DNA from 2 places in the Variovorax multivorans genome. Region 1 is predicted to be linked to the other one. Evidence: predicted binding sites of a transcription regulator. Region 1 holds the regulator's gene; the other holds the start of a gene.
What was found. Region 1 encodes sigma-54, which starts transcription at its own class of promoters, with help from an activator protein. Its sites were predicted from a motif close to TGGCANGNAANCTGCTTT; they were not measured.
Positions count from the first base shown of each region.

Region 2: the regulator sigma-54 is predicted to act here: its motif matches at 2,395-2,412, upstream of atzF (allophanate hydrolase).

Region 1 is NZ_JBPJZL010000015.1:35,790-43,154, forward strand. Features, by position in the region: gene ACSFCA_RS29955 (YceI family protein) at 1-331, shown strand, start outside; gene ACSFCA_RS29960 (LysE family translocator) at 348-992, shown strand; gene ACSFCA_RS29965 (phospholipase D family protein) at 1,003-2,610, opposite strand; gene rpoN (RNA polymerase factor sigma-54) at 2,621-4,222, opposite strand; gene lptB (LPS export ABC transporter ATP-binding protein) at 4,240-5,034, opposite strand; gene lptA (lipopolysaccharide transport periplasmic protein LptA) at 5,031-5,744, opposite strand; gene ACSFCA_RS29985 (thiol:disulfide interchange protein DsbA/DsbL) at 5,900-6,547, opposite strand; gene ACSFCA_RS29990 (SPOR domain-containing protein) at 6,690-7,365, opposite strand, start outside.
Region 2 is NZ_JBPJZL010000011.1:156,556-163,920, reverse strand. Features, by position in the region: gene ACSFCA_RS26635 (AmpG family muropeptide MFS transporter) at 1-1,335, opposite strand, end outside; gene ACSFCA_RS26630 (M48 family metallopeptidase) at 1,396-2,250, shown strand; gene atzF (allophanate hydrolase) at 2,441-4,174, shown strand; gene ACSFCA_RS26620 (ABC transporter substrate-binding protein) at 4,187-5,188, shown strand; gene ACSFCA_RS26615 (ABC transporter permease) at 5,194-6,021, shown strand; gene ACSFCA_RS26610 (ABC transporter ATP-binding protein) at 6,018-6,851, shown strand; gene hpxZ (oxalurate catabolism protein HpxZ) at 6,848-7,228, shown strand; gene ACSFCA_RS26600 (BMP family ABC transporter substrate-binding protein) at 7,280-7,365, shown strand, end outside.

The sequences.
Region 1 (7,365 bases):
CCTGCTCAACCGCCACGTGCAGAGCAAGGACTTCTTCAACGTGGCGGAGTTTCCGACCGGCCGCTTCGTGGCCGAGCGCATCGACTTCAGCGGCGACAAGGTGGTCGACGTGCCCGGCACGCTCACGCTGATGGGCCAGACCAAACCGGTGACGCTGAAGGCCGTGCGCTTCAACTGCTACCTGAGCCCGCTGATCAACCGCCAGGTGTGCGGCGGCGACTTCGAGACCACGGTGGAGCGCAGCGACTGGGGCATCACCTGGGGGCTGAACTTCGGCTTCGAGAACAAGGTGAAGCTGCTGGTGCAGGTCGAAGCGGTCAACGTGCAGTGACACGGGAGGCAAGGCCATGATGGACACCACCCTTTCCCTGCTCGGCATCGCCGGCGCCATGACTGTGGGCGCGATGAGCCCCGGCCCAAGTTTCGTGATGGTGGCCCGCACCGCCGTGAGCTCTCGCGCCGACGGACTGGCTGCCGCGTTGGGCATGGGCGCTGGCGGGCTGGTCTTCGCGATCGCCGCGCTGGCCGGGCTGCAGGCGGCGTTCCTGGCCGTGCCGACGCTGTACGTGGCCATCAAGGGCCTGGGCGGCGCCTACCTCGTCTACCTGAGCATCCGGATATGGAGCGGCGCGCGCCAGCCGCTGGCGGTGACGCAGGAAACGGGCGCCTCGCCGCGCCAGCAGGGCCGCAGCGGCCACACCTTCCTGCTGGGCCTGGCCACGCAGGTCAGCAACCCGAAGACTGCCGTGGTCTACGCCAGCATCTTCGCGGCCTTCCTGCCGCGCGAGGTGCCGCTGGTGCTGGCACTGGCGGTGCCGGCAGTCATCTTCTGCATCGAGACGGGGTGGTACGCCATCGTCGCTCTCGCACTGTCCTCGGCGGCGCCGCGTTCGGCCTACCTGCGCTACAAGGTCTGGATCGACCGCGCAGCCGGCGGCGTGATGGGCTTGCTGGGACTGCGGCTCGTGTGGTCGGCCGTACGCGGCACCTGAAGGGCCTACGCTACAACAGGCTCTCCGGCGTCAGCGGCGCCAGAATCTCGAGCATGGTCCGGTCCCAGAAGCCGGAGTCGGGCTCCTCGGTCAGCACGGTGAGCTTGCCGGCATCGTCGCTGACCCATTCGATGCGCGACTCGTTGCTGCCCTCGGCAAAGCGCAGCCGGTACGCACCCTGCTGCTTGAGCACGTCGATGAGCTTCAGCGCCTGCTGCGCCATCTCGGGGCTGCGAATGAAGAGGCCTATCTCGGTGTTGTACGTCTCCGAGCGCGGGTCGAAATTCATCGAGCCGACGAAAAGAATGCGCCGGTCGATCACCGCCGACTTGGCGTGCAGCCTGCCTACCGAAGTGCCGAACAGGCCGAGTCGCACGCTGCGCCGGGTGCGGGTGGAACTCAGCTCGTAGAGGTCGGCGCCGAGCTTGAGCATGTCGGGCCGGTAGCGGCGGTAGGCGGTGTGCACCAGCGGCTCGTCGGTGGCGGCCAGCGAATTGGTGACCACGCTGATCTTCACGTTGCGGCCCCGGATCTCGCGCATCACCTCCAACCCCGAGGCGCCCGGAATGAGGTAGGGCGAGACGATGGTCACCTCGGAGCGCGCGCGGCGCATCTGCTCGACCACGTTGTAGCGCACGCTGTCGACGTCCAGCAACGGCACGCCGCCGTAGGAGGCGGTCTTGCCGATCACGCGCTCGGGCGAATCGGCGTAGGCCTCTGCGGTGGCCCAGATCAGGCCGAGCTTGCCGGCGTTCAGGTCTTCCGCCATCGGGCTGTAGCCGAGCAGGTCGTTGGGCGCGGGCGGCGGCGGCGGTGGCGTGGTGTCGGGGCCGGTGGCGACGTCGAAGCGCTTCTGCAGTTCCTCGCGCGACAGGTCGCTGGCCACCACCGACTGGACCGGCCGCACGTAGATGCTGTTCCAGTACTGGTCGAACAGGCTGCCCAGCCGCGGGATCAGCGCGCCGGTGACGAAGGTGTCGAGGTCGAGGAAGTTCTCGCCCGCGGTGCGCCTGAAGTACTGGTTGCCGATGTTTCGCCCGCCCGCCACCGCCATCGCGCCGTCGGCAATGAACAGCTTGTTGTGCATGCGGCGGTTGACGCGGCTGAAGTCGAAGAGCGAGGCGCTGAAGCGCTTCAGCAGGCTGCCGCGCCCGGCCGGGAACGGGTTGAACAGCCGCAGCTCCACGTTGGGCGTGGCGGCGAGGCCGAGCAGCAGCTCGTCCTCGCCGGAGGTGTAGAGGTCGTCCATCAACAGCCGCACGCGCACGCCGCGCAGTGCGGCATCGCGCAGGGTGCGCATCAGGTAGCGGCCGGTCTCGTCGTTCTCGATCTGGTAGTACTGCACGTCGAGCGTGCGCTGCGCGCGGCGGGCCAGCTGGATGCGGGTATCGAAGGCGAAGTCGCCGCCGGGCATCAGGCGAAAGCCGCTCAGGTCGGGGTCGGGCTGCGAGGCCAGCGCGATCTTTCCGAGAGCGGTGTCGGCCGACACGGTCATGGCCTTGGTGGGCGGGCGCGGTGCCTCGTCGGGCAATGTGGCGCAGCCTGCGAACAGCAAGACCGCCGCCATGACGAAAACCCAATGCCCACAACGCGACAGCGACAGCAGGCGACGGGTCATCGGCGTCTTTCTACAGGGCCTTGCGAAGGTTGGCGGGCGCAATGCGCAGCGCCTCGCGGTACTTGGCCACGGTGCGACGCGCGCACTCGATGCCCTGCTCTTTCAGCATCTCGGAGATCTGGCTGTCCGACAGCGGCTTCTTGATGCTCTCCGAGCTGACGAACTGCTTGATCAGCGCGCGCACCGCGGTGCTCGATGCATTGCCGCCGGTCTCGGTGCCCAGCGCCGAGCCGAAGAAGTACTTGAGCTCGACCGTGCCGAAGGGCGTGGCCATGTACTTGGCGGTGGTCACGCGCGAGATGGTCGATTCGTGCAGGCCCAGCTCGTCGGCGATCTCGCGCAGCACCAGCGGACGCATCGCAAGCTCGCCGTGCACGAAGTAGCTCTTCTGCCGCTCGACGATCGCGTTGCTCACGCGCAGGATGGTGTCGAAGCGCTGCTGGATGTTCTTGATGAACCAGCGCGCTTCCTGCAGCCGCTGCGACAGCGCCTGGCTGCCTTCGCCCTTGTGCGACTTGAGTGCGCCGGCGTAGATGTCGTGCACGCGCAGGCGCGGCATCACCTCGGGGTTCAGCATAACGCGGAACTTCACGTTGGTGCCGCGGCCCGTCTTGGTGACTATGACGTCGGGAATGACGATGTTGCGCTCGACGTCGACGAAGCGCCGGCCCGGCTTGGGCTCGAGCCGCGCAATGATCTGCAGCGCCGAGCGCACCAGTTCCTCGTTGCTGCGGGTGAGCGTGGCCAGGCGCTTGAAGTCGCGGCGCGCGAGCAGCTCCATTGGCTGCTTGCAGATGGCAATGGCGATCTTGCGGACCAGCTCTTCTTCGTCGGTCTCGTCCTCGCGGGCCAGGGCGCGCAGCTGGATGCCCAGGCATTCGCCGAGGTCGCGCGCGCCGACGCCGGCCGGCTCCAGGCTCTGCAGCAGGCCGAGCGCCACCTGAAAGTGATGCACGAGGTCGTCGAACTGGTCGTTGTCGTCGCCGGCCAGGCCCGAGGCCAGTGCGGGCAGCGAGTCTTCGAGGTAGCCGTCGTCGTTGAGCGATTCGATGAGAAAGCGCAGCGCGGCGCTGTCGTTTTCGTTCAGCCGCAGGCTCAGCGCCTGGCGGTGCAGGAAGGACTGCAGCGATTCCTGGCTGCGCGCGAGTTCGGTGGCGTCGGCGCGTTCGTCATCACCCAGGTTGTTCTGGCGCGCGGGCGCGTCGCTGCCCCATTCGCTGTCGTCGGGCGCCATGTCGACGGTGCCGTCGCCTTCCCAGTCGGGCTCGCGCTCGGTGATTTCGGCGGCGGGGCCGTCGGTGTCGGCCGTGGTGGTGGTGCTTGTTTCGGTGGAAGCAGTGGACGCGCTGGCGGCGGGGGAAGCGAAGTCGCTCTCGCCGTCGCCGCTATCGCCGCCGTCGTCGCGCGGCACCGGGGCATCGGCCGTGTCGAGCCCGAATTCCTCGCGCGCCGCTTCTTCAGCCGTGCGCTCGAGGAACGGGTTCTCGTCGAGCATCTGCTCCACCTCCTGGCTCAGTTCGAGCGTGGAGAGTTGAAGCAGCCTGATCGACTGCTGCAGCTGTGGCGTCAACGCCAGATGCTGCGAAACGCGAAGGGATAGCCCTTGCTTCATGGGAACCGCCCCCGCCCTTACATGCGGAAGTGTTCGCCCAAGTACACCCTGCGTACCTCGGCGTTGTCGACGATCTCCGAGGGTGTGCCTTGTGCCAGCACATGCCCGTCGCTGATGATGAAAGCGTGATCGCAGATGCCCAGCGTTTCACGCACGTTGTGGTCGGTGATGAGCACGCCGATGCCGCGCTCCTTCAGGAAACTGATGATCCGCTGGATTTCGATCACGGCGATCGGGTCGATGCCGGCGAAGGGCTCGTCCAGCAGGATGAAGCGCGGCTGCGTGGCCAGCGCACGCGCAATTTCGACGCGGCGGCGCTCGCCGCCCGACAGCGCGAGCGCGGGCGAATCGCGCAGGTGGTCGACGCGCAGGTCGGCCAGCAGTTCGGCCAGGCGCTCGTCCATGTGCTGCTTCGACAGCGGCGCCATCTTGCCGTTCTCGTCGGGCTCGCTCTGGAGCTCGAGCACGGCGCGCACGTTTTCCTCGACCGTGAGCTTGCGGAAGATCGAGGCTTCCTGCGGCAGGTAGCTCAGGCCCATGCGGGCGCGGCGGTGAATGGGCATGTGGGCGATGGGCTCGCCGTCGATGCTGATGTCGCCCGCGTCGGCGCGCACCAGCCCCACGATCATGTAGAACGAGGTGGTCTTGCCCGCGCCGTTCGGCCCGAGCAGCCCGACGACTTCGCCCTTCTGCACGTCGAGCGAGACGTCTTTCACGACCGTGCGGCTGCCATAGCTCTTCTTCAGGCCGCGCGCGATCAGGCGGCTGCCCGGTGCGCCGTTGGCGTCCTGCGTTCCAGCGGTTTCGATCACTTGCGGGTTTCTCCCTGGTCACTGAGCGTGGTGCTCGGGCGCAGGCCCTTGCCGGGTGCGGGCGTGGGCGCCGGCGGCGCCGCCTTCGCACCGGCCGGGGCCGAGGCACCGGCCGCCGGTGCGGTGGCGGCCTTGGGGGTCAGGATGGTCTTGACGCGCCCGCCCGGGGTGGACGCGTTGACGGCGGTGTTCGGCGGCACGGTGGAACCGTTGACCGTGTAGGTGTCGTTGCTCTGGTCGTAGACGATCAGCGCGCCCTGGCTTTCGTCGTTCGGCGTGGCGCCGAGCAGGCGGCGCATGGTGGCGTTGCGGATGAACTTGACGTTGTCGGCACGGCTGTCGTACTCGATGACTTCCGATTCGCCCTCGATCCACTCGTCGGGCGCGTTGCGCTTCTGCTTGTAGTAGGCCCGCTTGCCCGGAGCCGCCGTGACCACGCCGTACTGGTAGCCCTCGGGGTCCTGGCGTACATCCATGCGTGCGCCACGGATGATGATCGTGCCCTTCGTAACGAGCACGTTACCGGTGAACACGCTGGTCTGCTTCAGGTCGTCGTAACGCATCGAGTCCGACTCGATGTTCATCGGCTTGGTGCGGTCGGCGGTTTCGGCCAGTGCGCCCGAGGCAAGGCCGGCCAGCAACAGCGCGCCGACAGCCAGGCGGCCGATGCGACGGAAGAAGGGAGTGGTGGGGTGAGAGTGCAATGTCATAGAGGCACGAAACTTGCTCGGCATTGTATGCGGCTGATTGCGTCAGCCCCGCACGCACAGATGAAAAAGCCCGCCGATGCGGGCTTGACTTTCTTCCTGGATTCCTCTCAGGAACACCGCGGAACCGGCTCCGCCGGTCCGCGATCTTGGGGGGGTCAGCCCTTCTTTGCTTCGCCGATCAAGTAGTTCACGACCTGAAGCACTTTGGTCATGTTGCCGGCGGTTTCGCCGTCCACATACCAGCGGCCGGCCACGGCCATTGCCGGCACGCCAGCCACCTTGTAGGCGTCGGTCATTTGCGAGGCGCGCTTGGCCTTGCTGGCCACGCCGAACGAGGTGAAGACTTCCTTGAACTTGGCGCCGTCCAGGCCGTTCGCGGCGGCCCAGGCAATGATGTTGGCGTCGCCGTTCACGTTCTGGCGCTGCGCGTGGATCGCGTTGAACACCTTCGGCTGATATTCGTCGACCTTGCCCATGGCCTCGAGCGCGTAGTACAGGCGCTGCTTGGCTTCGACGTCGTTGCCCACGAAAGGCACAGGGATGCGGCGGAAGGCGACTTCCTTGGGCACGGTCTTGATCCAGGCTTCCAGCGCCGGCTCGAAGTCGTTGCAATGCGGGCAGTTGTACGAGAAAAACTCGACCACCTCGATCTTGCCGGCGGGCGCGTCGACCGGCACGCGCTTGTCGAGCACCAGGTACTCGGTGCCGGCCTTGGGCGCGCGCGCCTGGGCGTGGGCCGGGTTGGCGGCCAGGGACAGCAGCCCGAGCGAAGTGGCGGCCAGCGAAAAGTCACGACGTTTCATTGAAAGAGCTCTCCAGTTGTTACGGCAGACTGAGCCGGCGCGCGGCGGGGAGTTCCCCCGTGTCCAGCGCGCCCGAGGCAGTGGATGGTGGCGGCAAACGCCGCGCGGCGAAGCTTAGGGGCTATTTGCGTCGGCTGCCGGGTCAGCGCTGCACGCGAACCAGCGCCGAATCCATGCCGCCGCCGTCGAGCCGCTCCTTGAGGCGGTCGGCGTCGTCCTTCTTGTTGAAGGGGCCGGCGCGCACGCGGTAGACGGTGCGGCCCGCCTGCTCGCGCTCGGTGACCTTGGCCTCGACGCCCATCAGCGACAGCTTGGCGCGCTGCGCCTCGGCATCGTCGGTGGTGCGGAAGGCGCCGGCCTGCACGAAGTACATGAACGGATCGGGGCCCGAACTGCTGCTGCCGGCATTGCTGTTGCTGCTGGGTGCGGCCGACGCTGTGGTCGTGCTGCCGGAGCTGGAGCCACCGCCCGAGCGCGCCCGGGCCAGGTCGCCCAGCGGATCGTTCGACGGCGGCAGTGCGTTGGCTTCGGCCGGTACCGGCGCAGGGCGCGGCGGCTTGGGCGCCACAACCACGGGGACCGGCGGTGCAGTCGTGGGTGGGGCGGTGGCAGGGGCCACGGCCGTGGTGGCCGGCTCGCCGGTGACGGGGTTGACCGGGCCGGTGGGTGCGGGCGCCGGCTTGGCGGCGCCTGCCTTGCCGGCCAACGGCGCGTTCGGGTCCCAGTCGCGGTTCTTGCGGGCCTCGGCCTCGTCCTGCTCGGCGCCGCCGCGCTGCGTCTTGGTCACGAACGGGATCGGCACCTTGGTCACGTAGACC
Region 2 (7,365 bases), on a different contig from region 1:
CACCAGCACCAGCACCGGCGCGCCCAAGAGCGCGGTGGCGACGAAGAAGGTGCTGTAGCCGTAGGCATCGACGAAGACGCCTGAATAACCGGCGATGAACTTCGGCAGCAGCAGCATCAGCGAGCTGAACAAGGCGTACTGCGTGGCCGAATAGCTGATGTTCGTGAGGCTCGACAGGTAGGCGATGAAGGCCGCCGAGGCGATGCCGCCGGCCAGGTTGTCGGCCGAGACCACGGCGATCAGCGCCGTCAGGTCGTGCCCGCGCGAGGCCAGCCAGGCAAACAGCAGGTTGCTGGCCGCGCTGAGCACCGCGCCCAGCATCAGCACCCGCATCACGCCCAGGCGCATCGACAGCACGCCGCCCACGAAAGCGCCCACCAGTGTCATGATCACGCCGTAGATCTTGCTGACCGAGGCCACCTCGTCCTTGGTGAAGCCCATGTCCACGTAGAAGGGGTTGGCCATGATGCCCATCACCACGTCGCTGATGCGGTAGATGGCGATCAGCGAAAGGATCAGCATGGCCTGCCATTTGTAGCGGCGGATGAAGTCGGCGAAGGGCTCCACCAGCGCGCTCTGCAGCCATTCGGCGGCATTCTTCGCCTTGGGCAGCACGCGCGGCACCGGTTCGGGCGACAGCAGCACCGTGATCACGCCCACCGCCATCGAGGCCGCCATCACCAGGTAGGCCGTCTTCCAGGCACCGTTCTGGTACGCCGCCGCGCCCGTGACTGCGGCGGCCGGCGCCACCTCGGCCCAGGCCGCGACCCACAGCACGCCCGCGCCGGCCCAGATCATGGCGAGGCGGTAGCCGGTCTGATAGGCCGCCGCCAGCGCGGCCTGCTTGCGCGTTTCGGCCGATTCGATGCGGAAGGCGTCGAGCGCGATGTCTTGCGTGGCCGAGCCGAAGGCCACCAGCAGAGCGCACCAGATCAGCGGCGTGAGTCCCAGCCGCGGGTCGTTCAGCGCCATGCCTATCAGCCCGGCAATGACCACGCACTGCGCCAGCAGCAGCCAGCCGCGCCGGCGCCCCAGCAGTGTGGTCAGCGGCGGCAGCGGCAGCCGGTCGACCAGCGGCGCCCAGACCCACTTGAAGCCGTAGGCCAGGCCGACCCAGCTCAGGTAGCCGATGGTGGTGCGGTCGATGCCCGCTTCGCGCAGTCGGAAACTCAGGGTGCCGAGCACCAGCAGCAGCGGCAGCCCGGCCGAGAAACCCAGCGCCAGCATGCGCAGGGTGGCGGGTTCCAGGTAGACCTTCAGCGCGTCGCGCCAGGGCGGAGAGGGGGTGGTGGGGGTTTCTGCGGGCGAGGCGGACATGAACCCCGGATTGTCCATGAGTGGCGGGGGACATCGGCCAGGGCCTTTGTCTTCATTTGTTCCTATGATCCGCCTCCTATGTGCACACGCTGCGATCGCCCTGTTTCCGCCATCTCTGCCGCTTCTGGGTGGAATCCCCGGCGGGCCTTTCTTCTGGCCGCCGCCGGCGCGGCCCTGAGCGCGCCGGCGCTGGCGCAGGTCGATGTCGGCAACGCCTCGGTGGCGCGCAACCTCGTGCCGGCCGACAGGATCGAGGCGGCCGGCGTGCAGCAATACGGCCAATTGCTCGAACAGGCACGCGCCAAGAATGCGCTCGCGGGCGACAGCAACCCGCAACTGCAGCGCCTGCGCGCCATCGCCAAGCGGCTCATTCCTTTCGCCACGCCGTGGAATTCGCGCGCCCGCGACTGGAAGTGGGAGGTCAACCTGATCGGCAGCAAGCAGATCAACGCCTTCTGCATGCCCGGCGGCAAGATCGCCTTCTTCACCGGCATCCTCGAACAGCTCAAGCTCACCGACGACGAGGTCGCGATGGTCATGGGCCACGAAATGGCCCACGCGCTGCGCGAGCATGCGCGCGCCCGCATGGCCAAGAGCGCGGGCACGGGCGCGGCGCTCTCCATCGGTGCGCAACTGCTCGGCTGGGGCCAGGTGGGCGACCTGGCGGCACGCGCTGGCACGCAGCTCCTCACGCTCAAGTTCAGCCGCAGCGACGAGTCCGAGGCCGATCTCGTGGGGCTCGAACTCGCGGCGCGCGCGGGCTATGACCCGAAGGCTTCTGTGTCGCTCTGGCAGAAGATGGCCGCGGCGTCGAAGAACCAGGGCAGCCTGAACTTTCTTTCGACGCACCCGAGTGGGCCGGATCGCATCACGAAGCTGGAAGCGAACCTGCCGAAGGTCGAGAAGCTCTACCGCGACGCGAAGAAGAGCTGACCTGCATGACTCCCTCTCCCCTGGGGAGAGGACGGGGGTGAGGGCGGCGGCCTCTAGATAAGAGCCGCGCTTCATCGTCCGCACTTGCCCTCACCCCAACCCTCTCCCCGAGGGGAGAGGGAGCCGATCGCAACGCATTTCCGCTGGCACGCCGCTTGCATCTCAACTTGTACACATGTTTGGATGCCTAATGATGGTGCATGAAGAAAACGGAGAAAGCGGATCGCCCGCCGCCGCCTGGATCGCGAAATTCGCGGCCCCCGTGGCGGACGCCGCGGCCGGCAAGGCCCTGGGTTTCGCCCTGCCGCTCGCCGGGCTGAGCTTCGCGGTCAAGGACAACATCGACGTGGCCGGCGCGCCCACCACGGCCGCCTGTCCAGCCTTCGACCGCCTCCCCAAGGCCCACGCAGCAGTGGTGCAGCGCCTGCTCGAAGCCGGTGCATCGCTGGCCGGCAAGACCAACCTCGACCAGTTCGCCTGCGGCCTGAACGGCACGCGCTCGCCGTACGGTGAGGTGCCGAACGCCTTCGACGCGCGATACGTTTCGGGCGGCTCCAGCTCGGGCTCGGCCTATGTGGTGGCGGCCGGCGAGGTCGACTTCGCGCTGGGCACCGACACCGCAGGCTCTGGCCGCGTGCCTGCCGGGCTCAACAACATCGTCGGCCTCAAGCCCTCGCGCGGCCTGCTGAGCACCTTCGGCGTGGTTCCCGCGGCGCAGAGCGCAGATTGCGTTTCGATCTTCGCGCGCACTGTCGCCACCGCGGTCGACGTGCTGCTCGCCGCAGTCGGCCACGACGCGCGCGACCCGTACTCGCGCGACCTGGCCCTGAGCCGCAAGCCGCTGCCCGCGCACTTCCGCTTCGGCGTGCCCGACAGGCTGAGCTTCTTCGGCGACGCCGCCGCCGAACGGGCGTTCAACGACGCGACCGCGCGCCTGCTGGCCATGGGCGGCTCGCCGGTCACCATTTCCTACGCCCCGCTCGCCGAGGCCGCCGCGCTGCTCTATGAAAGCGCGCTGGTCGCCGAACGCTACGCCGCGGTGCGCGAGTTCTTCGATGCGCACGGCGACGAGGTGATCGAGCCCGTGCGCGGCATCCTCGCGAGCGGCCGCAACTACAGTGCTGCCGACGTGTTCGAGGCCCAGACGCGGCTGCGCGCCATCGCTCAACAGGTCGAGCCGATGTGGCGCGACATCGACGTGCTGCTCGTGCCCACCGCGCCCACGCACTACACCCGCGAGCAGATGCGCGCCGACCCTGTGGTGCTCAACCGCAACCTCGGCGCGTACACCAACTTCGTCAACCTGCTCGACTACGCCGCGCTCTCCGTGCCCAGCAGCCTCCGCCCGGACGGCCTGCCCTTCGGCATCACGCTGATCGGCCCCTGCGGCAGCGACCTCGCGCTGGCCGACCTGGGCCAGCGCTACCACCACGCCACCGGGCTCGCGCAAGGCGCGACCGGCGTGCCGCTGCCCGAGCCGCGCGCCATTCCCGGCCTCGCCGCGCCGGACGCCGGCACCCTGCCCATCGCCGTGGTCGGTGCGCATCTCTCGGGCATGCCGCTCAACGCCCAGCTCACCGAGCGCGGCGCCAAGTTGCTGCGTGCCACCACGACCTCGCCCTTCTATCGCCTCTACGCGTTGCCGGGAACCGTGCCGCCTAAGCCCGGCCTGCAGCGTGTGGTCGAAGGCAATGAAGGCGCCGCCATCGCGCTCGAAGTGTGGGCCGTGCCACTGGCGCAGGTCGGCAGCTTTCTCTCCCTCATTCCACCGCCCCTGGGCCTCGGCAGCGTCGAGCTGGCCGATGGCAGCTGGGTGAAAGGCTTCATCTGCGAGGGCCATGCGCTGGCCGGCGCGCAGGACGTGACCTTCCATGGCGGTTGGCGCGCATACGTCGCGAGCCGCGCTACCCCGAGTTCCAACTGACCAGGAGTTCCGATGAGCACCCAAGACAAACCTCCCGCATCGCGTCGCCGACAGCTGCTGCAGGCCGGCGCCGCAGGCCTGGCCGTGCTGGCCGCGCCAGCCATCGTGCGTGCGCAGGGCGCGGTGAAGCTGCGCATCGGCTTCTGGCCAGTGGCCGCCGGCCTGCCGTTCTTCGCCGCAGTCGACAAGGGCTACTTCAAGGAGGCCGGCCTCGAGGTGGAGCCACTCAAGTTTGCCGGCGCACAGCAGGTGATGGAAGGCATGCTCGCCGGCCGCTGCGACGGCAGCGCCAACGGCACCGGCTCGGCCAACCTCGCCATCGGCGAGATCGCGCAGCCGGGTCTCTTCAAGATCTTCTGCACCAATCCGAGCAACGCGAAATACGTGCTCGACGAATTCATCGTCGCCAAGGACAGCCCCATCAAGACCATGGCCGAGCTGGCCGGCAAGAAGGTCGCCTCGGGGCCCGGCATCCAGAACGTCACTCTGTGCAAGACCATGCTGGAACGCGCGGGCGCCAAGGGCGCGACCGTGAGCGAACTGCCCATCGGCCAGCACGTGGCCGCACTGGTCGCGGGCCAGGTCGACGCCTGCTACACGCTGGAGCCCACCGGCACCGTCGGCCGCATGAACGGCACCACGCGCGTCATCGAGGCCGGCGTGGTTGCCAAGTACATCCTCGGCGACCCGATGGCGCCCTGGCACGGCGGCGCAGCCAGCCTGACCACCGAGTTCATCAAGAAGAACCCCGAGATCTCGAAGAAGTACATCGCCGCCTATGCGCGCGGCGTGGAACTGGTGCGCACCAAGCCAGACGAAGCCCGCCAGTTCATGAAGGGCTACACCGCCATCGAAGGCAAGCTCACGGCCGAAGTGCCGCTCGCGTCGTACATGCTCTACAACGAGTTCAAGCCCAGTGACGTCGCGTACTTCCAGAAGTTCTACGACCTGTTCACCGACAAAGGCATCTTCGAAAAGAAGGTCGCGGTGGACGCTTTGCTCTACAAGGCCTGAAGACCATGGCCGAAGCAAGCACGACCACGGCCGCGCCGTGGACCCCGCCGACCAGCGCTGCCACTGCGGCGCCGAAGCCGCCGCTGCGCGACCGCATGCTGCCCTTCATCGGCCCGGTGGTGCTGTTCATCGTGTGGGACCTGGTGGTGCGGCTCGGCTTCATCAAGCCGATCTTGCTGCCCACGCCCGCCGACACCATCGCCGCGCTCATCACCGGCCTGGCTGGTGGCCCGCTGCTCACCGACTTCGCCATGACCGTGTGGCGCACTGTGCAGGCCTTCGTCATCGCGGCGGCCATCGGCGTGCCGCTGGGCGTGCTGCTCGGCAGCAACGAGAAGGCGTACCGCAGCGTGGAGTTTCTGATCGACTTCTTCCGCTCCACGCCGTCGTCCGCGCTCATTCCGCTGTTCCTGCTGATCTTCGGCGTGAGCGACGTCAACAAGGTGGCCATCGCGGCATTCGGCGCGCTGCTCATCGTGGTGTTCAACAGCGCCTACGGCGTCATCAACGCACGCAAGCAGCGCGTGATGGCGGCGCGCGTCATGGGCGCATCGCGCTGGCAGATCTTCAAGGACGTTCTCGTGTGGGAAAGCCTGCAGCCCAGCTTCGTGGGCCTGCGCTCGGCGGTATCGATGGCGCTGGTGATCGTCATCGTGGCCGAGATGTTCATCGGCTCCGACACGGGGCTCGGCCATCGCATCATCGATGCGCAGCAGGTGCTCAACGTGAAGAGCATGTACGCCGCGATCCTTGCGGCGGGCGCGCTGGGCTATGCGCTCAACATCCTCTTCCTCATCGCCGAACGCCGCATCGTGCACTGGAGCGGAAGATGAAAGTGACGCCTGACATCGTTCTCAACGGCCCGGTGTACGCCGACGTGCCCAAGCCCGCATTCAAGCCCGGCCCGGCCGGCACGCACATCACCATCCGCGGCCTCACCAAGTACTTCGCGGGCTGGCCGCTGTACGAGAACTTCGACCTCGACATTCCCAAGCACGCCATCGTCTCGGTGTTCGGGCCGAACGGCTGCGGCAAGTCCACGCTCATCAACATGATCGCGGGGCTCATTCCCATCGACTCGGGCGAGATCCTGTTCGACGGCAAGCAGCGCAAGGACACCAAGATCGGCTACGTGTTCCAGAACTACCGCGAGGCAATGTTCCCGTGGATGCGCACCATCGACAACATCGCCTATCCGCTGAAGCTCGAAGGGCGTAGCAAGGCCGAGGTCGACCGGCGCATGGAAGAGCTGGTGGCCTCCTTCGACGTGAAGTTCGACTTGAAGCGCTTTCCGTACGAACTCTCGGGCGGCCAGCAGCAGACCGCGTCGATCATGCGTGCGCTCGCGCCCAACCCCGAGGTGCTGTTTCTCGACGAACCTTTCTCGGCGCTCGACTTCGAGATGACGCTTTTCATCCGCGAGAAGCTGCAGGAGGTGTTCATGCAGACCGGCACCACCATGCTGCTGGTGTCGCACGACCTCGAAGAGGCGGTGTACCTCGCCGACGAGGTGCTGCTGCTGACCAAGCGGCCCACCAAGGTCGCCGAGATCCTGCGCTACGGCGATGCGCGCCCGCGCACCGTCGAGACGCTGAGCACCGAAAGCTTCGTCGCCATGAAGAAGCTCAGCCTCGACATCTTCCAGCGGGAGGTTCGCCGGTGACAGCCGAGATCAACATCCCCGACGTGCTCGCCGAAGTGCAGGCCGTGTTCGCGCGCTACGAGGCGGCGCTGGTCGGCAACGACCGCGCGGTGCTCGACGAGCTCTTCTGGAACAGCCCGCACACGCTGCGCTACGGCTTCTCCGAGAACCACTACGGCCACGCAGACATCAGCGCCTTCCGCGCATCGCTGCCCCAGCAGAGCCCGCCCCGCGAACTGCTGCGCACCGTCATCACCACCTACGGCCGCGACTTCGCGACCGCCAACGTCGAGTTCCGCCGCGAAGGCAGCCGCCAGACCGGCCGCCAGAGCCAGACCTGGCTGCGCACGGCCGATGGCTGGCGCGTAGTCGCCGCCCACGTGAGCCTGCTCGGCTGACCCGCGGGCACATTCTTTGCACCCACCTCAAATCCAAGACCGGAGTACGTCATGACCAGCCAATTCAATCGCCGTGATTCCCTCAAGACCCTGGCCGCACTTGGCGCGGCAGGCAGCCTCGGAAGCTGGAGCGCCCT